Regions from separate parts of the Brucella sp. TWI432 genome, predicted to be linked through region 1. Evidence: predicted binding sites of a transcription regulator. Region 1 holds the regulator's gene; each other region holds the start of a gene.

Region 1 (6,009 bases):
AGCGCGGCATTACCCGCAATACGAACGATGCGGATTTTGGTTCGGCTGCAACCGCTCAGGTTTTCCGTGGGCCACTTAACCACACGGGCACCGCTGGCGCGGTTTCAAACGACGGACAAATCCTTTTCAAGGTTACCGAAGTCACCGAACCAACCGCAGCAGGCCCGGAAGCAATTCCTGCGCAACAACAGCAATATCTGGCAAACGCACTGACCGACGATGTTCTTGAGCAACTGGTTGGTGAATTGCAGAAGCAATATCCAGTGAAGATCAATCAAGCAGCGATCAACCGCGCGCTGGCATTCTGATCTTCTGGCACTCTGATAGGCAACGGACATAAATCATGGCTGACTTAAAACCCTATATCGCCAAGGCTGCCTTAGGCACCCCACTGTCGTTTGAGGATTCCAAGGCAGCTTTTGACATCATGATGTCCGGTCAGGCGACACCGTCGCAGATTGGTGGTTTCCTGATGGCGTTGCGTGTGCGTGGCGAAACCGTACCTGAAATTGCGGGTGCTGTTTCATCCATGCGCTCACGTATGCTGCCGGTAAGCGCTTCTGCTGACGCGGTTGACATCGTTGGCACCGGCGGTGACCAGTCTGGTTCTTATAATGTCTCCAGCTGCTCCGCTTTTGTTGTAGCGGGCGCAGGTGTTCCGGTTGCAAAACATGGCAACCGCGCCCTCTCATCCCGCTCTGGTGCAGCCGATGCTTTGGCTGCTTTGGGCGTGAATATCGAAGCTGATGCCAATACCATTGCGCGCAGCATTGATGAAGCTGGTCTCGGCTTCATGTTTGCACCGATGCATCATTCAGCAATGCGTCATGTCGGACCGTCACGTGTCGAACTCGGCACGAGAACAATTTTCAATCTGCTTGGACCACTTTCAAACCCGGCAAGCGTTAAGCGGCAACTGGTTGGCGTCTTTTCCGCTGAATGGGTCGAACCGCTGGCAGAAGTGCTTAAAGAGCTTGGCTCTGAAACGGCATGGGTTGTCTATGGCGATGGCCTTGATGAAATGACCACGGCTGGCACAACAAAGATCGCGGCACTCGAAAACGGAAACATTCGCACTTTTGAGATCACTCCTGAAGAAGTCGGCCTGCGTCGCGTGGACATGTCCGAGCTTAAAGGGGGCGATGCCGAAGTGAATGCCAAAGCCCTGCTTGACGTACTTGAGGGCGCGAAAAATGCTTATCGTGACATCGTGCTGTTGAATTCTGCCGCAGCACTGGTGATTGCAGGCAAAGCAAACGACCTCATGGAAGGCATCACCCTCGCCGCGCAATCAATCGACAGCGGTTCAGCGCTTGAAGTGCTGCAAAAAGTTATCGCTGTGTCTCATGACAAGCCGCTTTGACGGAGAAGAAAAAACATGTCCACTGACATTCTGCGGAAAATCGAAGCCTATAAGCGCGAAGAAATCGCTGCTGCCAAGGCTCGCCTTCCGCTCCAAGAAGTAACGGCACAGGCCAAAGATCAGCCCGCAACGCGCGGCTTTCTAAGTGCACTGGAATCCAAGCGCGCTGCAGACCAATTCGCACTCATTGCCGAAATCAAGAAGGCAAGCCCGTCAAAAGGCCTTATCCGCCCGGATTTTGACCCACCGGCATTGGCAAAAGCCTATGAAGATGGTGGTGCTGCCTGCCTTTCTGTTCTCACAGATACGCCCTCTTTTCAGGGCGCGCCTGAATTTCTGATTGCAGCGCGCAATGCATGCTCGCTGCCCGCCCTGCGCAAAGATTTCCTCTTCGATACCTATCAGGTCTATGAGGCGCGCAGCTGGGGCGCAGATTGCATTCTTATCATTATGGCAAGCGTCGATGATGACCTTGCAAAAGCGCTGGAAGAAACTGCTTTTGATCTCGGCATGGATGCACTGATTGAAGTGCATGACGAGGAAGAAATGGAACGTGCGCTGAAACTTTCATCGCGCCTCGTTGGCGTAAACAATCGCAATCTGCGCACATTTGAAGTCGATCTCGCAGTCTCTGAACGCCTCGCAAAGATGGTGCCTTCGGACCGCCTTCTGGTGGGCGAAAGCGGCATCTTCACCCATGACGACTGCCTGCGTCTCGAAAAATCGAATATCGGCACATTCCTGATCGGCGAAAGCCTGATGCGTAAAGAAGATGTGGCATCAGCCACCCGTGAACTTCTGACCGGTAGGGTGTGAACCATGTCTGCCAAGCTCACCCATATCGACCAGACAGGCGCCGCCCATATGGTCGATGTCGGCGACAAGGCTGAAACTGAACGCGTGGCCACCGCCGAAGGAGCGGTGAGAATGAAGCCGGAAACTCTGGCGCTTATTCTGGAAGGCAATGCCGCAAAAGGCGACGTTATCGGCACTGCCCGTCTTGCAGGCATTATGGCCGCGAAGAAGACCGCTGATCTCATTCCACTTTGCCACCCATTGATGCTGACAAAGGTGTCAGTAGACATTGAACCGGATCTGTCACTTCCCGGCCTTCGCATCTCTGCGACTGCGAAACTAAAAGGCCGAACCGGCGTTGAGATGGAAGCGCTGACTGCCGTATCAGTTACTTGCCTGACCATCTATGATATGGCGAAGGCCGTTGATCGCCACATGGAAATTACCAACATTCGCGTTTCGGCAAAGAGCGGTGGCAAGTCAGGTGACTGGAAAGCCTGATTTTTCAGACGAGAGGAAAACGCATGTCCCTGCTTCCAATCGATGAGGCCCTTGCACGTATTCTCAATAATGCAGAGCCGCATGGCACAGAGACGCTCTCTCTTTCTGAAGCAGGCGGACGTGTTGTTGCAGAACCTGTTCAAGCCAAGCTGAAACAGCCGCCCTTCGATTGCTCGGCCATGGATGGCTATGCATTGATGGCCCCACAAAACATCAACTATCCTCTTGAATTCAGTATCATCGGCGAATCAGCCGCCGGAAAACGCTTCGAAGGCCAACTGAAACAAGGCGAAGCGGTCCGCATCTTCACCGGCGCGCCGATGCCGGTAGGCGCTGATAGTATCGTTATTCAGGAAGACACGGAACGATCCGGCGGCAAGCTCACAATCCGTCAGGGATTGGACAAAGGCCGTCACATCCGTCATGCGGGCCTCGATTTTGCGCCTGGTGACACTATTCTGCCAAGTGGGCGGGAACTTGATGCCCCGGCCCTTTCGCTTGCCGCTGCCAGCGGCAATGCCATGATTTCTGTTTTCAAGCAGCCGCGCATTGCCATTCTGGCCACAGGGGATGAACTCGTTCCTCCGGGCACGATTCCCGGTGCCGACCAGATCGTCGCCTCCAACAGCATTGGCGTTGCTGAAATCGTGCGTCGTACAGGTGGAAAACCTGAAGATATGGGCATTATCAGCGACGACCCCGCAAAGATCGAATCCGCAATCAGTCAGGTTCTCGATGATGGTGTCGACATTCTCGTGACCATCGGCGGCGCATCGGTTGGTGATCGCGATTTTATGCACGGCGCGTTGAAAAATTGTGGTGTCGATCTCGACTTCTGGAAAATCGCCATGCGTCCCGGCAAGCCACTGATGTATGGACACAAAACTGTATCCGGCAAAACCGTTCATGTCATCGGCCTGCCGGGCAACCCGGTTTCAAGCCTCGTTTGCAGCTTGGTATTTCTGCGTCCGCTGATCGCGAAATTATCAGGGCGTCATTTGACCGCGGATTTCCGCCCGGCACGTCTTGGCAAGCCAATGAATGCGAACGATCATCGTCGTGATTATGTCCGCGCAACGGTTGAACAGGCGGCGGATGGCACACTCACCGCGACGCCGTATCCACTTCAGGATTCCTCAATGCTGTCAGCGCTGGTGGCTTCCGATGCCCTTTTGATCAGAGAAGAAAATGCACCCGCGGCCGCAGCGGGTGATGCTTGCACGATAATGATGCTATAGTAAAATCCAATAGGGTCGGCCCATATTAATAATTTTAAAACCATTGCGGAACAAGACTGGAACATATAGTGTTTGTTCTGGTTATGTTTTTATTTGATTCTGGTCCGGAGGGTATGCGCATGTTGACCCGTAAACAGCACGAGCTCCTGCTGTTCATTCATGAACGTATGAAAGAAACAGGCATTCCCCCCTCTTTCGATGAGATGAAAGAGGCGCTCGATCTGGCATCCAAATCGGGCATTCATCGGCTGATTACCGCCCTTGAAGAACGTGGCTTCATTCGCAGGCTGCCAAACCGTGCCCGCGCGCTTGAAGTGTTGCGCCTGCCCGATTCGATAGCCCCCGGTCTGAACGCGCAGAAGAAATTCGCGCCCAGCGTTATTGAGGGCAGCCTCGGCAAAGCCCCCTCTGCGCCTTCAGCAGCGCGCACCGCCCCGGTTTCAGCCAATAGTGATGCATCGGCGATGGTCTCAATTCCCATGATGGGTCGCATCGCAGCCGGTGTACCAATTTCGGCCATTCAAAATCAGACACATTCCATCAGCCTTCCACCCGAAATGCTTGGTGCGGGTGAGCATTACGCGCTTGAGGTCAAAGGCGATTCGATGATTGAAGCCGGTATTTTTGATGGTGATACGGTCATCATCAAGCGTGGCGATACCGCCAGCCCGGGGGAAATCATCGTGGCTCTCGTCGATGATGAAGAAGCGACACTGAAGCGGTTCCGCCGTAAGGGCGCATCGATTGCGCTGGAAGCCGCCAACCCGGCTTATGAAACACGCATTTTCGGACCTGACCGGGTCCGCGTACAGGGCAAGCTGATCGGTCTGATACGACGGTACTAAAAATCGTTCGGGAAAGGAGAGGCCGACAGCCTCTTTTCTATCGAAAATTGCTGGCAAAATGCGTAAAAACAAACAGATAGAGCATTTCCCATAATTCAATCAAAACGGGAAATGCTCTGCATAGACGGAAAGCATAAGTCCTGTCGGATCAAAACAAGGATCGATAGGAGCATGCTTTTAATAGAGTCCTTTAGAGCGTTTCTTCTGTTTCCACCCCGATAGTAAATACTTTCGCTCTCTTCTTATATTCGCGCTCAGGCTGACCGCGTGCGGCGCGCGAATAGAGACGATGAAGCTGCCAGGGGCGCGTTGGCGCACCGACTGAAAAATTTAAATAATCGGCATAGGCTGCATCCTTGCGCTGCTCCGCAACGGTAAAGCGATAAATCTGATGATCGTCGCGGACCGCTGGATCAGGAGAAACCGCCTGATGGCGCTGCATTTCCTCTCCCAGCCTTATTTCGAGCGTTCCTTTCAAGGCCAGTTCCTGTCGGCCAATCACCAGCGTAGACGAACGCGTGCAGCTTAAGTCTTTGCCTGCAATCGCCAAAACCACAACGTCCCCGACATTACAGGCAATCTCGTGCATTTCTTCCTGAGCGGTATAGGCAAATATGCGCCCGTCCCGAAGTGACAGGGTGCAAAGCCCATCCTCACAGATAAAGCCGTCCTCGCGCGCGCCAGCACTTCGTTTCATCGCACTCTGCGGTGGGATAAAATCATCAATCAGATAGGCCGTCTGCCAGTTCTGCGCCGTAAATTGCGGAGGTCTGCTGCGGTTGACTGCGAAACTTCCATCGCGCAATCGTACCGCCACTAATTTCGCGTCCTCGCTAATGAGGATATCGGGCATGGGCGAGCGCATAAACACCACAAGACCTGCCATAACGAAAGGCAATGCCAACAATCGCAATCTTGTGGTGAATGTGACGGATATGACAAGCGCGACAGTCCACAGGATCAGCGTCATCACCGGCATGACACCCGGATTACCATCGGGTGAAAAGCTGGCCACAAAGCTCGCAATATATCTCACCAGCAAGATGCCAAATCCCATGACCTGCAATGGCAGCCAATCAAGTTGCAACGGCATCAATATCAAGCTTAACACTGCAAACGGCATCACAAGTATCGAAATGACTGGTAGCGCCAGCACGTTTCCAACAAGTCCAAAGGGCGCCGTGTTGTTAAAATGATAGGCGGCAAATATACCGCTCGCTACACCGGCAACAATGGATGTCGCCCCCGTCGCAAATGTCGGAAAAAG
Region 2 (6,009 bases), on a different contig from region 1:
CACCACAAAACCCGCTGGCCATTCTGGGCAAGCATTCGCTGCCTGTGTTTATTGCCGGGACTCTTTTGGCGATGGTTGCACAGGTAATGAAGCTCGTTAATCCGGGCGGCTTTCCATATGACACGTTGCTGATTGCAACCGGTGTCGTGATGCAGTTCGCTTTGGCTTATTATCTTGAATGGCTACCGACCATTGGCTGGGGCAAGAAGCCTGCACTTAAGCCGGTTTCTGCCGAGGGCGCAAAGGCTCCGGTTGTTTCAAGCCCCAAGCCCGCATTGCAGCAGGCTTAAAAATACGGATTTTAAAAGCCGCCTCCGGGCGGCTTTTATGTCTGTCGGCCCTGAAACACACGATGTTAACCATTCATTAATCTTAATACCGTTAAATAGTTCATATCCAGTTCGGCTGGATTCTTACCGAGTGGTTTAGCCACTCTGTTTGACGCCTCCCTGTTAAACTCCTGAGAGCCGCCTTTGCGGCTCTTTTTTTATGCCTTTTTGCCAGTTTGCAGCCGCAGCCATTTACCATTCCTGAAAATCCTCCCCAAATTTTTAACCTTTCGTTAAACATATTCTTGCGCGACGGTGCATGAAGGTGCAGTTTATCGTGGACTCATGAAAACTGCCTGTTCCGTCTTCGCTCTCCCCATGGTCGAACAGCAGTTCAAATAATTCATTTGCATACCTTGGCAGTATGCGAGCAACAAAATGGACGTGAACGCGTTCATGTAAGGTGGCAGAGCAGTGATTAGCGAACAGGGACAGATGCCGGGTAATATGATCAGCCTCGCCGAGCGCATGGTTTTCTCGGATTCCTTTAAGCCGATTTACGGTGAAGGCATGGATATGGTTGAGGAAGCCGCGAGCTATCTCGACGGGGAGGGCCGTGAAGAAGCGCGCAGTCTTTCGCGCGTTGCTGCAACCCTTTATGCAGCCGAATCGATGCGCCTGACCACACGGCTCATGCAGGTGGCTTCGTGGCTCTTGTTGCAGCGTGCCGCGCGCAATGGCGAAATGTCCCGCAAACAGGTCGAAGCCGAAAAGGCAAAGGTGCGTCTTGATACGCCGTCTGCCGGTGATATTGCGCCGGGCTGGAACGAATTGCCGTTCGCCTTCATTGAACTCATCGAACGCTCAATGCGCCTTCAGGCGCGTGTGCGCCGCATGGACCGCAATGTTTACGGTGAAGTTGTTTCATTGCAAAGCGCACCCCATGGCAATCCGGTATCGGATCAGATCGTTTTGCTGAAGACGGCTTTCGGCGCATCTTAGAGCGTGCCGCGCTTAATCGTACCCAATAGGCTCGCTCTATCTTCTTGTTCTCACGCATGTCGTTCTTGAATCGTAGCGGGAACCCGCCTTTCCGCGTCGTACTTGAGAGCGCCGAGACCGTGTTGGGCGCACAAAGGTCTCTCTAAATCTGGAAAATGACAGCGGCGCGATTGCGAAGGTTTGGATCGTCGCCGATTGGTTTTTCGTTATGCTCAACCCAGGCATGTGCGACGAACGGGAAACGCTGTATGCCAAGATACAATCGGGTATTTGCTATAGACCGCACCAGTGCATAGCATCGCACTGCGATTGCAAATTCAAGACATTCAAAGCGGAATGGCGAAAGTCGAGACGCCACCATTATGTCGTCGGAAAACGCGTTTATATCCAGAATAGGAAGCCATTTTCGGAACAACCACCTGTGGCGCGTGATAAAATTTACCGCTCCAACAATTCCGCGACGCTTTATCAGGATCTGGATCAAATAAACCCATAGAATCAAACGAGGTTTGGCGCGGCCCGAGACATAGGCGGTTGGGTTTTCTGGCAGGTAGCGCCATGAATAATCATTCATGCCTCTGGCTATCTGAGAGGCGACAGGCTCCCTTTCACCGGTCACTGACGGCGCAATCAGTGTTTCAAGTTTGGGTGACAATGCATCATTGAATTCAGGATTCAATAGCGCAGCCTGAATGATTGTCGTTTCCTCATCCGAGAGCAGTATATATTGGTCATTCTTACTGTCAAAAATGACACCGCCGTCTCTTGTGAAGCATGGATGGTAATAATCCCTGAATGTGATGCCCATTACATTTCGCTTTTCCAGCATTTGTAATAAAGTTCGAGCGACAAAAGCAGCAGCGTTGACGGCGAAATGAATTCGCCGCCCATTTGGCATCTGCGAATATCGTCAAGAACATTCGCTTTATTGATAAAGCCACATTTGGCTGCTTCGCCATTGAGTATCAACTCAACGATGTGTTCACTTTCCGCACGGATCATACGCTGGACAATACCGCTGATATCTCCTTTTCCCTTACGCATGAAACTCGTGGCGCCGAAACGACGATGGAAGCTTTCTCTTTGCGGTAATCTATTGAGTTCATAAGAAAAGGTTGAGCTGTCCGGCCTGTTTTCCGCCCAACGGATCAGCGTTTCATTAAGGTATGGATAGACAGTCTGATATCGGATGTCTGTTAGACGGTCTGCCGCGCCATGATGGACCGCTGCCATGAGTGATCGGCGATGCCGTATCCAATCACTCGATACGGATTGATTTTGGAAAATGCTGTTAACGCGTTTTTGCTCATTAAACGCAATTCTATACAGTTCGCTATTGAATATTGCTTTTTTATCTTGAGAGGAACCAATATTGGCCGCGCCGTAGATATGGAAATACAGCCGTGCCTGGCAGTCTGATAAGCTCTCACGAGCAAGCCGCAACCATGATTTTTGGTTCAAAACGGTAAGTTTGCGCGCCGTTTCAAAGGCTTTGGTAATATTGGGGTGTTTCTTCCAAAGATGATCAATGGCTGCACTCGCCACAGGATTCGCCAGAAATATGTGGTCGCCACCGTGCCCATTTAAAATCATGCAATCAGTCGGCAAAGACTGAGCATAATCGATCAGGTCTCGTTGCGAAGCCGAATGAAGCAGCCATAGAGATGGGCGCTTTGGTTTGTAAGCAGGTCCGGTGAAGAGATCGGTGAATATGCCGTCCGAACGGATTGGTATCAGGTGAAGATTAACGCCATGCTTGCCGCAAAGCGCCTGAGCGGCAACCACATCGGAAGAATTCGATATATTGGGGTCGTAATAGGTAACGGGATATAGTTGTTCAGCCGTTCGTGGCTGTGTCAGGGCAGCGTAGAAAACACCTGAAGAATCAAGACCTCCTGACAGTTCCAGAATGAACGGTCTGTTTGGCCCGCCAGCGCTGTTGATGTGCTCAATGAGAGTTTCAGGGATTTCACTGCTATCAAGTTGAGACGTCTCACCACAGATGAGTTTATACGTTATTTGCCCGTTTGAATGAAGAATGGCTGTGGTTCCGGGCATAACACAGCCTATTCCGGTAAAGGGCGTTTGATCTGTGGCAAACTCAGTTGATGATAGATAGTTCGCGATGAAGCCAGGATTCGATTTGAGCTTGGCCTGCATAGCTGACATCGCGGTCATATCATCCGAGATTAGCCACTGATTTTTATTATAGAAAAAGAATATATCATGCGCGCACCAGAGTGGTCTCTCGACAGTAACTTCTCCTCCGGCTGGCTTGATGTGGAATTCTCCGCGGTGCCCATAAAGAACCATTTCATTTAATATGGGTGAGAAAGAATAAAGGAATGGATTTTCTTCACAAGAGGATGAAGAATATTTATGATTTAAATATTTAAAAAATCCAGACGATACGAATGCACCGTCGTTTGAAATAGAGAGCACCGCATCACCAGATTTATCTTGAAAATTCGACAGACATGAATTCTCACTCATGCCTGCCTAATCATTCATTCACTGACTCAATCCATCATCCCAAAGCTGAAGTGATTCAGACCTAAATCCACCGCCGCCTTTTGTTGCTTTTTTTGCATCTATATAATCAACAGAGTCTTGATGTTGTTTTGCCGATATAAATCTAAAAAATTTAGAGAAAGTCATAATTATTCTCCTAATATTTATTAGCTTCAAAGATAAGTTGCATAAGTACTTTATAATATTAATCTAAATTTGTAATGCCCAATAAATTGGTCAAAATATAGTGTGTCCATTTTTTTGGATATGAGAAGTGGCCTGTTGGCTTGCGTATGTTTCTCTTTTGTTCACTTTTGTGCTGTCAAGTGAACCTGTCTGAGGATAGGGTTCACGTATGAAAGAAACGATTCGCATCATTGGTATTGATCCGGGGCTTCGTCGTACCGGCTGGGGCGTTGTCGAATCGCTTGGCAATTCCCTGCATTTTATCGGCTCCGGCACCGTGACGTCGAATGCCGAGCTGGATCTCGCTTCACGGCTTTGTCAGCTTCATGAAGGGCTGTCCAAAGTCCTGCATGACTTTGTCCCGCATGAAGCGGCGGTTGAGCACACATTCGTCAATAAGGATGCAACTGCCACGCTTAAGCTCGGGCAGGCACGCGGTATTGCACTTCTGGCCCCTGCGCAGGCGGGACTGCCGGTGGCAGAATATGCGCCCAATGCCGTCAAGAAGGCGGTCATTGGCGTTGGCCATGGCGAAAAGCAGCAAATCCATATGATGGTGAAAGTTCTGATGCCGCGCGCAACGTTCGATACGAGTGACGCTGCCGATGCGCTTGCCATTGCCATTTGCCATGCGCATCATCGTCAGAGCATTGTCAGCGCTCGCAGAATGCAGGCGCTTTTGAGTTAACGCGCATCTTATTGCGAAGACCGTTCTACATTTTTCGCGATGCGCTTATAGCGGGGTAGGTATTCAATGATCGGCAAGCTCAAGGGTGTGATCGATGAAATTGCAGATGATCATGCGGTTATCGACGTGCATGGCGTTGGCTATGTCGCTTTTTGTTCGGCGCGCACGCTTGGTAATCTTGGCGGGGTAGGGGAAGCTGCGGTTCTCTTGATCGAGACTTATGTACGTGAGGACATGATCCGCCTTTATGGTTTCGGGTCGCAGCTTGAGCGCGAATGGTTCCGTCTGTTGCAGAATGTGCAGGGCGTGGGTGCGAAGGTGGCGCTTGCTGTGCTTGGAACACTGACCCCTTCCGAACTTGCCAATGCGATTGCTTTGAGAGACATTGCCATGGTTTCGCGTGCGCCGGGCGTTGGCAAAAAAGTAGCCGAGCGGATTGTCACCGAGCTGAAGAACAAAGCACCGGCCTTTGCAGGGGAAGCCAGCGGAACAATCGGTCTCAAACAGGAACTTGGCTCAGGTGTTGCCTCGGCGCCGGTCAGCGATGCTGTCTCGGCGCTATCCAATCTCGGTTATTCCCGTGATCAGGCGGCCAATGCTGTGGCTGCGGCGCTAAAAGAAGCCGGTCAGGATGCCGATTCGGCCAAACTTATTCGCCTCGGTCTGAAGGAGTTGTCGCGGTGAGCTACTTGTGTGCGCTGAATGTTCATGCGAGAGGGATGGCATGAGCGACCGCAATCCCCTTATCGATGCTGATCTGCGCGGCGAAGATGCCGATACAACTTTGCGCCCGCAAACGCTGGATGATTTTGTGGGGCAGGCGCAAGCGCGCGCCAATCTCAAAGTCTTTATTGAAGCCGCCAAAGTGCGCGGCGAAGCACTCGATCACGTGCTTTTCGTCGGTCCTCCGGGACTGGGAAAAACCACGCTCGCGCAGATTATGGCCAAAGAACTGGGCGTCAATTTCCGCTCGACCTCTGGTCCGGTGATTGCCAAGGCTGGTGATCTCGCAGCGCTTCTGACCAATCTCGAAGATCGTGATGTGCTGTTTATCGACGAAATTCACCGTCTCAGCCCGGCTGTTGAAGAAATTCTCTATCCGGCAATGGAAGATTTTCAGCTTGATCTCATTATTGGTGAAGGTCCGGCAGCGCGTTCGGTGAAGATCGATCTTGCGAAATTCACGCTGGTTGCAGCGACAACGCGTCTGGGGCTTTTGACGACGCCTTTGCGCGATCGCTTTGGTATTCCTGTCAGGCTGAATTTCTATACGGTTGAAGAACTCGAATATATTGTGCGGCGCGGTGCGCGCATCATGCAGATGGGTATTTCGCCCGATGGCGCGCTGGAAGT
Region 3 (6,009 bases), on a different contig from region 1:
CGGGACGGACATCATAACCTTCGGTGATGGCACCGAGCCGGTGTGCGGTCGCCAGCGCCGAAAGCCCAGCCACGCCCAGCCCCATGACCAGAACTTTTGCTGCGCGCAGCGAGCCTACGGCGGTCGTCATCATCGGCAGGATGCGCGGCATGTGCACCGCGCCCAGTAGCGGTGCATAATAACCCGCGAGCGCAGCCTGACTAGACAGTGCGTCCATTGATTGCGCCCGGCTGATGCGCGGGATGCGTTCCATCGCGAAGGCTGTGATCTTGCCTTCGCGCAAGGCTGTGACAAGGTCCGGATTTTCGGCTGCGTAGAGGAAAGAGACGAGCAGCGCGCCCGGCTTCATGGCTTTTGCCACTTCGACCGTGGGCGGCTGGACAGCCAGCACAATATCGGCATTTGCCACGAGAGCTTGAGCGCTATCCGCGAAGGTCACATCCTGATAGGCTGTGTCCGCGAAGGTCGCGTTATGGCCTGCGCCGCATTCCAATGTTACCGCTGCGCCCAGTCGTGCGAGCCGCGTGGCGACTATCGGCACCGTGGCAACGCGTTTTTCTCCGGGCTTTGTTTCTCTGAGCACTGCTATCTGGATCGCCATTGCCTGCCCCGCTATCGTTTCGCTCAGCCTTCCAGTATGAACTGCAAGCGAAAGATAGACCGTTTTAATGGCCAAGTACATTGATTAAAATCAATGGCAATTCAGATAGCGTTTGATATTAGTATTTACTGAATATTCTTTTTGTTACAGCGAGGTCGCACACCATAACACCGACACCCAGAAAAAAGAGACTGAGCCGACAGGAGGCCCAGATGCAGACGCGGGAGCGGCTCATCGAATCCGCAACACAGCTTTTTATCAAATCTGGTTTTGCGGGGACTTCACTGCGGGATATTGCTGAGGAGGCGGGCTATTCACAAGGTGCCTTCTATTCGAATTTTCCCTGCAAAGAGGCGGTGCTCCTTGAGATTCTGAAAAGGCATACCGCATTTGAAGACGAGGAGCTTGAAGCCATCGTCGGAAACGAAGATCACAGTATCGAGCAAGTTCTTGATGCGCTGGAACTCTGGTGCGAGAAATTTGACAAAGACCGCAACTGGTCGATCCTGGCAATCGAACTTCAACTTCATGCATTGAGAAGTCCGACATTTGCGGCAAGCTATGCTCACTTCTGGCTGGAGCATGAGAAGCGTATCGCCGAACTGATCAGGCGCACGTTCAACCGCGCCGGTAAAGTTGCGCCAGCGCATTGCGCGCAATTGGCTGCCGGTTTTATGGCTTTGGCGAACGGGCTGGCCGTGCAGGAAAGCATGGAACGTCCGCCGCTCATTGCAGCGACAATCACATTATTTTTGCGTAGCTTTATTGATGCCGCCGAACGGGAGACACATGTGGTGTCTCCCCGATAACCGTGCTTTGCCTTTCACCGCAAGGATACAGGCCTGACGTCACCCAACAGACACAAGTGAGAAGGAATACTCTACCATGCATTACAGCAGCGGAAACTATGAAGCCTTCGTTCGTCCCCGCAAGCCCGAAGGCGCGGATAAGAAGACGGCCTGGTTTGTCGGTTCCGGTCTTGCCGGGCTTGCGGGGGCGGCCTTCCTGATCCGGGATGGTGGCATCGCCGGTGAGCGTATTACGATTCTTGAGGAACTTGATTTGCCCGGTGGCGCACTTGATGGGCTTGATGTACCCGAAAAGGGGTTCGTCATCCGCGGCGGTCGCGAGATGGAGGAACATTTCGAATGCCTTTGGGATCTCTTTCGTTCCATCCCGTCGCTGGAAATTGAAGATGCCAGCGTGCTTGATGAATTCTATAGGCTCAACAAGGACGATCCGAATTTTTCGCTGCAACGCGTTACCCAGAAACAGGGGCAGGATGTCCCCGACAAAGCACTGCTGACGCTCAACGACAGGGCACAGAGAGAGCTGATCTCGATCATTCTGGCGACGCGCGAAGAAGTAGAGAACAAGCGTATCAATGAAGTCTTGGGTGAAGATTTTCTCAAGAGTAATTTCTGGCTCTACTGGCGCACCATGTTCGCCTTTGAGGAATGGCATTCAGCGCTGGAAATGAAGCTTTATCTGCACCGTTTCATCCATCACATTGGAAGTCTGTCAGACTTTTCCTCCCTTAAATTCAATCGCTACAACCAATATGAATCCATGGTTCTGCCACTGGTGAAGTGGCTGACGGATCAGGGCGTCAGATTTCGCTATGGCGTTGAGGTCACGGATGTCGATTTCGATATTCAGCCGGCCCGCAAACAGGCAACGCGGATCCACTGGATCGAAAAGGGTGTTGAAGGCGGTGTTGATCTTGGGGCTGACGATCTCGTTTTCATCACCATCGGCTCGCTGACGGAGAATTCCGATGATGGGGATCACAAGACCCCGGCGAAGTTGAACGAGGGGCCAGCTCCGGCCTGGGATCTCTGGCGGCGCATAGCGGCCAAGGATTCCGCCTTCGGACGCCCGGATGTGTTTGGGGGCCATATCCCCGAAACCAAATGGGCCTCGGCGACAGTCACCACGCTGGATAAACGCATTCCTGAATATATTGCGAAGATCGCCAAGCGCGATCCGTTCAGCGGCAAGGTCGTGACGGCTGGCATCGTGACCGTCAAGGATTCCAGTTGGTTGATGAGTTGGACCGTGAGCCGCCAGCCGCATTTCAAAAAACAACCCAGGGATCAGATTGTTGCTTGGGTCTATGCGTTGTTTGTTGATCGGCCCGGCGATTATGTGAAAAAGCCGATGCAGGAATGTACGGGTGAAGAAATTACCCAGGAATGGCTCTATCACCTCGGTGTGCCGGTCGAGGATATCCCGGAACTGGCTGCAACAGGCGCACGGACTGTGCCGGTGATGATGCCTTATATCACCGCGTTCTTTATGCCACGTCAGGCCGGAGACCGGCCGGATGTGGTGCCGGAGGGGGCGGTCAACTTCGCATTCATCGGTCAGTTTTCTGAATCAAAGCAGCGGGACTGCGTTTTCACGACGGAATATTCTGTGCGCACCCCCATGGAGGCAGTCTATACATTGCTCAATGTCGAACGTGGTGTGCCTGAGGTCTTTAACTCGACTTATGATATTCGCACGCTGCTGGCCGCGATTGGTCCGCTCAGAGACGGCAAACCGGTCGGTATTCCCGGTCCCGAATTTCTCCGAAAGCTATTGATAAAAAAGCTCGACTCTACCGAGATTGGGGCATTGCTGAGAGAGTTTCACCTGATTTCAACCGAATAATCTCAACCCACCGCGCCGATCATGCGGTGGGTGAGAATGCCATTCTTCGAGCAGGGGTGCACTTCCATAAAACCTGGCATGTGAACGTGTTCACATGCCCCTTTTACTTGAAGCATTGCTTCATCGATTCTCGTTTCACGCCGACAGGACTTATGTCCTATCTGCCTGCTTTTACGCATTATCCTCCGTAAAAGCGCGAAACGGTTTTGCTGGAAGTGTCCTAATCTTCGTCAACAACGCGAAGATGCAGCTGACTGCCAGAGTTCTCTGCTGAGCGTGCCGGGTTGCGCGGTGTTTCTTCAGCCGGTGCCGGACCAAATTCAAGCGCTTCAATCTTTGCACCGCGCTTGGTGACTTTATTGGAAGACACCAGAATGTCATCAATATCCTTGTTGGCCTGCAAGAAATGGGTTTGCAACTTGCGCACACGCTCATCAAGGCGACCCACATCTTCCATCAGGCGGATCACTTCACCCTGAATGACATGCGCCTGTTCGCGCATACGGGCATCCTTTAAGATCGCCTGAATAACCTGAATGGAAAGCATCAGGAGTGATGGTGAGACAATGACGATCCGCGCCCGGTGCGCGCGCTGGATCAGCGCTTCAAAATGCTCGTGAATATCGGCAAAAATGGATTCCGATGGGACAAACAGGAAAGCCGTGTCCTGTGTTTCGCCGGTAATCAGATATTTATCGGAAACATCCTTGATATGCACTTCCATATCGCGGCGGAACTGTGCAACGGCTGTCTTGCGTGCTTCCGGCGCTTCCGTTTCGCGCATGGAATTCCATGCCTCAAGCGGGAATTTCGCGTCGATGACCAGTGATGGCGCGTTGTTTGGCATCCTGACAAGGCAATCGGGGCGCGTGCCATTGGACAGTGTCGCCTGAAACTCATAAGCGCCCTGCGGCAGACCATCGGCAATGATCGCTTCCATGCGCGACTGGCCAAAGGCACCGCGCGTCTGCTTGTTGGCAAGGATTGCCTGCAACTGCACGACCTGACCGGCAAGCGACTGGATATTGTTCTGCGCCGTGTCGATAACCGCCAGACGCTCCTGCAACTTTGCGAGGTTTTCATGGGTCGAACGGGTTTGCTCGGTCATGGTCTGGCCGATGCGATGCGTCATGCCGTCGAGCCGTTCGCGGATCGACTGGTTGAGCTCTGCCTGCCGTGAGCCAAAAACTTCGGCCATGGTTTGCATCCGGCCCTGCATTTCGGATTGTGCCTTCAAAATCTCCGCCATGCGATATTCCGCATCGCGCGCACGGTCTTCAGCCTGCGCTTCCGCAACAGCTCTGAGACGCGCAGAACGCGCTGCCGCAATGAGAAAAATAGCGAGGCAAATGACCAGCACAACAATGCCCGCAAGGAGAATATTTCCCAGCGTGAAAGAGGTTGCACCAAGCTGCAAAAGCGGTTCGTTCAAGAGATTCTGGTTTTCCATTGCACAAGCTTAACTGATTCGTGTCGTCTTGATGAGATCAAAACAAGAACATTTTGCAAGTTACAATTGACGATTCTTGCGCAAGCGATTACGTGAAACGCATGTCTATTAAACCGCTCATCATCCTTCCCGATCCCGTCCTGCGCCAGCTTTCCAAGCCTGTCGAGCGCTTTGACGATCAGTTGCGCAAATTTGCCGGCGACATGCTCGACACGATGTATGATGCGCCGGGCATTGGCCTTGCCGCCATTCAGGTGGGCGAACCTCTGCAGATGCTTGTCATTGATCTTGCCAAGGAAGACGAGCCCAAGGCGCCGCATGTCTTCATCAATCCGGAGATTGTCGCCTCATCAGACGAACGCAGCGTCTATGAAGAAGGCTGTCTTTCGATCCCGGATTATTATGCGGAGGTCGAGCGGCCTGCGAGTATCACGGTCAATTATTTCGATGCGGACGGCAAGGAAAAGTCGATAGAAGCCGATGGGCTGATGGCGACCTGTTTGCAGCATGAAATCGACCATCTCAACGGCATACTGTTTATCGATCATATCTCCAAGCTCAAGCGCGATATGGTCATCAAGAAGTTCAAGAAGCTCGCCAGCCAGCGCGCGTCAAACAGGGCTTTGTGATGCGGATTATCTTTATGGGGACGCCGGATTTCTCCGTGCCAATCCTCACAGCCATCATCGGACAGGGCTATGATGTCGTTGCGGTTTATTCGCAGCCACCGCGTCCGGCTGGCCGTCGCGGACTGGAACTGACAAAGTCGCCGGTGCATGAAAAGGCCGAGGAATTCGGCATTCCGGTCTTCACGCCGAAAAGCCTGAAAGGCGCGGAAGAGCAAGACGTCTTTGCGAGCCTTGAAGCGGATGTGGCAATCGTCGTGGCCTATGGCCTGCTGCTGCCGCAGGCCATTCTCGATGCGCCGCGCCTTGGATGTTACAACGGTCATGCCTCGCTTCTGCCGCGCTGGCGGGGAGCGGCTCCCATTCAGCGCGCCATCATGTCGGGCGACACTGAAACCGGCATGATGATCATGAAAATGGATGCGGGGCTTGATACCGGTCCTGTCGCCATGGCCGAAAAAGTTGCGATCACGCCGGACATGACAGCTGGTGAGCTGCATGATCGTCTCAGCATGATCGGTGCCGATCTGATGGTGCGTGCGCTTGGTGCGCTTGAGCGCGAAAGTCTCACTCTTCAGCCGCAGGCTGAGGAAGGTGTGACCTATGCCGCCAAGATCGATAAGGCCGAGGCGCGTATCGACTGGTCGAAGCCTGCGAAGGACGTTCACAACACGATC
Region 4 (6,009 bases), on a different contig from region 1:
AGCCCGGATTTTGAGGAAGGTGAGCACGTTCCTTTCCTGCCCTTCATTTTTGCTGTTCCCACGGCAACAATGGCCGTGTTTGTGTTTGGCGCCGTTGAAACGGGCGGCTTTGCGCTGTTTCCGGTGTTCGGCGCAAAGGTCGGCTATACGGAGGGTGATGCAGCGCTCTTATTGACCATGATCGGGCTTGGCAATGTGCTTATGCAAATTCCGCTTGGCATCGTCAGCGACCGTATTTCCGACCGCCGTAAACTGCTGCTGTTTTGTGCCGTAACCGGGCTCTTGGGCATGATTGCGCTGCCTTATCTTATGAGCAACTGGTATCTGATGGCAGGGGTTTTGTTTCTATGGGGCGGCGTTGTCGCCGGACTCTATACCGTTGGCCTCGCCCATCTCGGCTCTGAACTCACCGGACGCGAACTCGCATCCGCCAACGCCGCCTTCATCTTTTGCTATGCCATCGGCATGTTGGCAGGGCCACAAGTGGTCGGTGTGGGCATGGATGCCATGGGTACAAAGGGTTTTCCGCTCACTCTTGGCATGTTTTTTGCGGCTTTCGCACTCTTTGCTGCGATTAGGCTTGTTCAAAGGAAGAAGCGGGGTTGACTTTTCCCCCTTAATCCGTAGTGTCGCGCCGAATTTCCGCTTCTGGCCAACTGGCGAGACTCGCAGCGGTTTAATCATGAAAGAGCAGGTATTTCGATATGGCCAAGGCTACGACCATCAAGATCAAGCTTTTGTCGACCGCTGACACCGGCTTCTTCTACGTAACGAAGAAGAACAGCCGCACGATGACGGATAAGATGACAAAGACAAAATACGACCCGATTGCGCGCAAGCACGTCGAGTTCAAGGAAACGAAGATCAAGTAATTCGTTTCCGACGCCAGTCCACTGGCAGGAATCAAAAAGCCGTCTCTTTCGAGGCGGCTTTTTTGTTGGCTTTTATTCGATATCATGCAGCCGACAGGACAACCCTGTTGCGGCCTTTTTTCTTGGCCTCATAAAGAGCTGCATCGGTGCGTGCGAAAAGCGCTTCAACACTATCCCCCCCCATCAGCCGCAAGGCTGCAATCCCGATGCTGATCGTCATGGTGATCTCATGCTTGCCGCGCGCAATCACAAAAGGCTTCGCAGCGATTGCCTCACGCAGACGCTCCGCGACGGCCGCAGCAGATGCAAGATCCGTATCGGGAAGCACCACAGCAAACTCTTCGCCGCCATAGCGACACATTACATCCATGCCGCGAATTTGCGTGCGCAACCGCGATGAGAATTCACGCAGTACATCATCACCGCCATCATGACCGTATTTGTCATTGACACGCTTGAAATGGTCGAAGTCCACCATGATGACTGATAATGGCCGCTCACGCCCCATAGCGCGCGACAGAAGCACCGGCATGTGGGTATCCAGGTAACGGCGGTTATGCAGCCCAGTGAGGCTGTCCGTGACTGCCATGGTGATTGTGCGGTTCAAGCTCTGCCGCAAAAGATCATTATAACATTTACGTTTGATCTGCGTCCGCAGCCGCGCATAAAGCTCAAGCTTCTCCAGCGGGCGCATCACATAATCATTCACCCCCAGTTCAAGCGCACGCACCACCAGAGAGCCTTCTTCTTCATTCACAATAAGAATGATGGGAACAAGCCGCGTGCGTTCAATGGTGCGCATCTGAGAGCAGAGCCGCAAAGGATCGTAATAGATGAAGTCTGCCGAAATGACGATGCTGTCATAGTCGTTCTCGATCGCCTTGATGAGAGCGTCATTGGCATCATACGCAACATCAACAAAATAATCTTCGCCCAGAATCAGGCGCAGCCGAGCGGCTGCCAGCTCGTTCTCATCGACCACGAGAATGCGCGCTGCGTCCTCACCGGCCCCAAAGCGACCGGAAAGTTTCGCCGCAAGCAGAGCTTCCACTTCCGTATCCGCCACAGTGCCGGTGCGCTGAAACAGCTCGTCAGACACCATTTTAAGCCGGGCAAGGCTTTTCACACGTGAAAGAAGTTGGGAATCCTTGACCGGCTTGGACATGAAATCGTCCGCTCCCGCCTCAAGCCCCCTGATCTTGTCTTCCGCACTGCTGAGCGCGGTCAGGATGATAACAGGAATATTGGTCGTTCGCGGATCATCCTTCAAACGACGACAAACCTCAAACCCCTCAACACCCGGAATCAAAACATCGAGAATGATCACATCAATCTGTCCACCAAGACAGATTTCAATCGCCTCAGCACCATTATTGGCTGTAATAACTTCGTAATACTCGCTCAGCAGCAGCGCTTCGAGCAGCTTTACGTGTGTTTCCTCAGCGTCAACGACGAGAATTCTTGCTGTCATAATACACTGCCCCCAATTCCCGCCCCCTCTGTGCTCTTATAATAAAGACCGCTCTAAGCGTCTCCCAAATATGATTTTATGGTTTCGATAAAACGCGGAACCGAAATAGGTTTTGATATATAAGCCTCGCAGCCGCCCTGCCGGATGCGCTCCTCATCTCCCTTCATCGCAAATGCCGTGACCGCAATCACCGGAATATGCTTGAGTTCGTCATCATCCTTAAGCCACTTGGTGACTTCCAGACCGGAGACTTCAGGAAGCTGAATATCCATCAAAATGAGATCGGGCCTATGCTCGCGGGCAAGATCAAGCGCTTCAAGACCATTCCGGGTCCTGATGGTTTCATATCCGCTGGCTTCGATAAGATCGCGAAACAACTTCATATTGAGTTCGTTGTCCTCGACGATCATCACAGTTTTAGTCATCGAATATTCCCTGGCCTAATTCTTATCCGTCGCAAGACAGGTTGATCTGCCCATTACACCCCTATGGAATTCCTGAGTTTAAGCGCATTTCATTGACGAAAGGCAAATATTCCTTCCATCTTGCATTGAAGCACTGACGCGTGGGGGATAAAAGCAAGCATATTCGAAGAATGGAGACAGCCCATGAAGACGCTCATGAGCAAGACGGATGCGGAAAACGTTGCAGTTGAAGCGCTGGTATGGCTCGCACAAGACAAGGAGCTGATGTCCCGTTTTCTCGCTTTGACCGGTATAGAGGCTTCTTCAATCCGCTCCGCGGCCCAGGAGCCCGGCTTTTTAGCTGGCGTTCTGCAATTTTATCTTGGGCACGAACCCACACTGATGCGTTTTTGCCAGGAAACCGGGCGTGACCCGGTGACAATTGAAAAAGCAGCGGTGCTTCTGCCGGGGGGACTAAACCAACATTTCTAATAAAAAGCCCCGCAAAAACAGGGCCTTATCAGTTCTATCACTTAGAGCGCGTTTCGATCTGATTGAATCAGATCAACGCTCCGATCCCTTATTTTAACGCGCATCTTTGTCCGAAAACTGTTTCACAGTTTCCGGGATGCGCTCTAAAAGAAAATCAGGCGCTTGCAGCTTCGGTGTGCGACACGCTGAGAACACTCAGCTCATGCGTCTTTCCGTCACGTGCAACCCAAGACATGGACTGTCCCGGCGTAAGACCAATCAATGCTGTACCAATTGGTGTCAGGATAGAGATTCGACCCTGCGCAATATCGGCCTCGCCCGGATAAACCAGCGTGACTTTACGCTCATGTCCATCATTGGAGCGGAACTCGACCGTCGAACCCATGTGAACGACATCTGCCGGCAGTTTCTTGAACGGAACCACCTTGGCGCGGTCCAGTTCCTGCAGTAACTCCTCGGCAACCTCCTCCAGTTTTTCGGAGACGTTGCCGGCCAGAATTGTCAGCCGTTCGTGATCAAGATCACTGACGACGATCTTTGGCTTTTTGCGATTCTTTGCATTCATGACGATAGCTCACTGCTGCCTAATGATGATTGTCCTCCGTAACTCGACTGGCCCGGAGCAACTGTTTGAATTTTTAAAGAAAGCGCTTTTAGTAATTCCGCTTGAAGGTGAGCGGCAAACCGTCCCCCAGAATCCTCTGCGCTAAGCAGGACTCGAGGGTTGCTATCCCGTGATCGGCTGAACCCGATGGAGTATGGAAGCAAAACGATTGTTCATACTGCTAAACTTGGTGATATCTTTGCCAATGTCAAGTGCAGAGCGAACAGGATAGCAGAGTGACGATAGCATTATCGTACATTGGTGCTATAAACGATGTTCCTTTTATGTTCATCAAACCGCACACAGCCATGACCGAGCCATTTGCCGTTAACAGTCCAGAGTTCGGCTTCTGCCGCGATTGTCTATCGCTGCAAAAGGCTGAGTCTGCGCGGCGTTGCCGTAGTTGTGGCAGCCCGCGTCTGGTGCGGCATACCGAACTTTACAAACTCTCACTCGCCCACGTGGATTGCGATGCGTTTTATGCTTCGGTTGAAAAGCGCGACAATCCCGACCTTCGCGATAAGCCGCTCATTATCGGTGGCGGCAAGCGCGGTGTTGTTTCCACGGCCTGCTACATAGCCCGCATTCATGGCGTGCGCTCTGCCATGCCGATGTATAAAGCTCTGGAAGCCTGTCCACAGGCTGTCGTCGTCACACCGAATATGGAAAAATATGCACGTGTCGGACGTGAAGTTCGCCAGCTGATGCATGATCTCACGCCGCTCGTCGAACCCATATCCATTGATGAAGCATTCCTTGATCTTGGTGGCACAGAAAGACTGCACCGTGCGCCTGCGGCGATCATACTGGCGCGCTTTGCCAAGCGAGTCGAAGACGAGATCGGCATCACGATCTCTGTGGGGCTGTCCTATTGCAAATATCTGGCCAAAGTCGCATCAGATCTTGAAAAGCCCCGTGGGTTTTCTGTCATAGGCGAGGCAGAGGCACTTGAATTTCTGCGCGACAAGCCAACAAGCATGATCTGGGGGGTTGGAAAATCCTTCAATGCGAAGCTTGAGAGCGACGGTATTCGCACCATAGGCCAGCTTCAAACCATGGATGAGGGAACACTTATGAAAGCCTATGGCACAATGGGCCAGCGGCTTTTCAGACTGTCGCGTGGACAGGATAGCCGCAAAGTTGAACCTGAACATGATATGAAAAGCGTTTCGGCTGAAACAACGTTCAACAAAGACCTTTCTGAAGCGACCGACCTCGTGCCTGTGCTACGAGCGCTGTCGGAAAAAGTATCTCGACGCCTGAAATCCGGCAATATTGCGGGGCGCACGATCGTGCTTAAACTCAAAACTCAGGACTTCAAACTGCGCACGCGAAATCGACAGCTGGCGGACCCGACAAAGCTTGCCGACCGTATTTTCCGCACAGGTCTGCAGCTTCTCGAAAAAGAACTGGATGGGACCAAATTCAGATTGCTCGGCATTGGCGTTGGTGAGCTCTCCACGGATGATCGTGCCGATCCGCCAGACCTTGTCGATACGCAGGCTACAAAGCGTGCTGTCGCGGAAGGCGCTATTGACCGTCTGCGCAACAAGTTTGGAAATAATGCGGTGGAAACAGGCTACACGTTTTCCAAAGGCATCCTTGCACGTCCACAGACTCCGCCGGATCGCGATCCAGAAGATTAGCCCCTTTTCACAATATCTTTAGGAAAGTGCTGGAGAAAAGTCTCTCACGCGCCGGTAACGGCTTGACGAAGCGCATCTCTATCAATATTGGAACGTCTCAAGAGAGCATTTGCTGATTTGACATGCCTCTTACGGATGGCCTCATGGCGGAGTGGTTACGCAGAGGACTGCAAATCCTTGCACCCCGGTTCGATTCCGGGTGAGGCCTCCAAAATATTTCCTAACAAAAACAGATGCTTAACGGCGCTGCAACAGGGCTTTATAACCCGTTTCACGTTGCACTGTGTCGCAAATAGATTCTCTGCAATTACAAATAGTTACAAAAACCACCGGCAAATACACGCAACATGAAACGCAACATGCTTGACTCTTTCAGCCACATGAACAAAATAAGAACATTATAAATTATGGACACGCCGGGCGGCGAGTGTGTCTGCTTTTAACGGAGCAGAGCAATGAATGCAGTTGTGCAAGAAAATGGATATGACGACGAAATTGAGTTGGTGCTCGCCTATCACAA

Evidence for each region. The regulator LexA, encoded in region 1, represses DNA repair genes until DNA is damaged. The targets are predictions, from matches to a motif close to TGTTCNNNNTGTGTTCNG.
Region 2: the regulator LexA is predicted to act here: its motif matches at 4,077-4,094, upstream of ruvC (crossover junction endodeoxyribonuclease RuvC).
Region 3: the regulator LexA is predicted to act here: its motif matches at 4,740-4,757, upstream of ABE527_RS07340 (DNA recombination protein RmuC).
Region 4: the regulator LexA is predicted to act here: its motif matches at 4,118-4,135, upstream of ABE527_RS14880 (DNA polymerase IV).

What each region holds. Positions count from the first base shown of each region.
Region 1 is NZ_JBDJNL010000002.1:364,607-370,615, reverse strand. Features, by position in the region: gene ABE527_RS06910 (peptidyl-prolyl cis-trans isomerase) at 1-308, shown strand, start outside; gene trpD (anthranilate phosphoribosyltransferase) at 344-1,363, shown strand; gene trpC (indole-3-glycerol phosphate synthase TrpC) at 1,379-2,179, shown strand; gene moaC (cyclic pyranopterin monophosphate synthase MoaC) at 2,183-2,659, shown strand; gene ABE527_RS06890 (molybdopterin molybdotransferase MoeA) at 2,683-3,897, shown strand; gene lexA (transcriptional repressor LexA) at 4,017-4,742, shown strand; gene ABE527_RS06880 (ComEC/Rec2 family competence protein) at 4,933-6,009, opposite strand, start outside.
Region 2 is NZ_JBDJNL010000006.1:79,170-85,178, reverse strand. Features, by position in the region: gene ABE527_RS11155 (OpgC family protein) at 1-290, shown strand, start outside; gene rcdA (protease adaptor protein RcdA) at 765-1,271, shown strand; gene ABE527_RS11145 (lasso peptide biosynthesis B2 protein) at 1,414-2,079, opposite strand; gene ABE527_RS11140 (asparagine synthase-related protein) at 2,079-3,764, opposite strand; gene ABE527_RS11135 (hypothetical protein) at 3,783-3,929, opposite strand; gene ruvC (crossover junction endodeoxyribonuclease RuvC) at 4,138-4,656, shown strand; gene ruvA (Holliday junction branch migration protein RuvA) at 4,723-5,340, shown strand; gene ruvB (Holliday junction branch migration DNA helicase RuvB) at 5,381-6,009, shown strand, end outside.
Region 3 is NZ_JBDJNL010000003.1:20,841-26,849, forward strand. Features, by position in the region: gene ABE527_RS07325 (NAD(P) transhydrogenase subunit alpha) at 1-682, opposite strand, end outside; gene ABE527_RS07330 (TetR/AcrR family transcriptional regulator) at 814-1,410, shown strand; gene ABE527_RS07335 (oleate hydratase) at 1,487-3,256, shown strand; gene ABE527_RS07340 (DNA recombination protein RmuC) at 3,477-4,706, opposite strand; gene def (peptide deformylase) at 4,808-5,335, shown strand; gene fmt (methionyl-tRNA formyltransferase) at 5,335-6,009, shown strand, end outside.
Region 4 is NZ_JBDJNL010000010.1:121,113-127,121, forward strand. Features, by position in the region: gene ABE527_RS14850 (MFS transporter) at 1-606, shown strand, start outside; gene rpmG (50S ribosomal protein L33) at 705-872, shown strand; gene ABE527_RS14860 (PleD family two-component system response regulator) at 955-2,343, opposite strand; gene ABE527_RS14865 (response regulator) at 2,397-2,768, opposite strand; gene ABE527_RS14870 (DUF3572 domain-containing protein) at 2,952-3,239, shown strand; gene rnk (nucleoside diphosphate kinase regulator) at 3,394-3,804, opposite strand; gene ABE527_RS14880 (DNA polymerase IV) at 4,152-5,489, shown strand; tRNA gene ABE527_RS14885 (tRNA-Cys) at 5,627-5,700, shown strand; gene ABE527_RS14890 (CUE domain-containing protein) at 5,945-6,009, shown strand, end outside.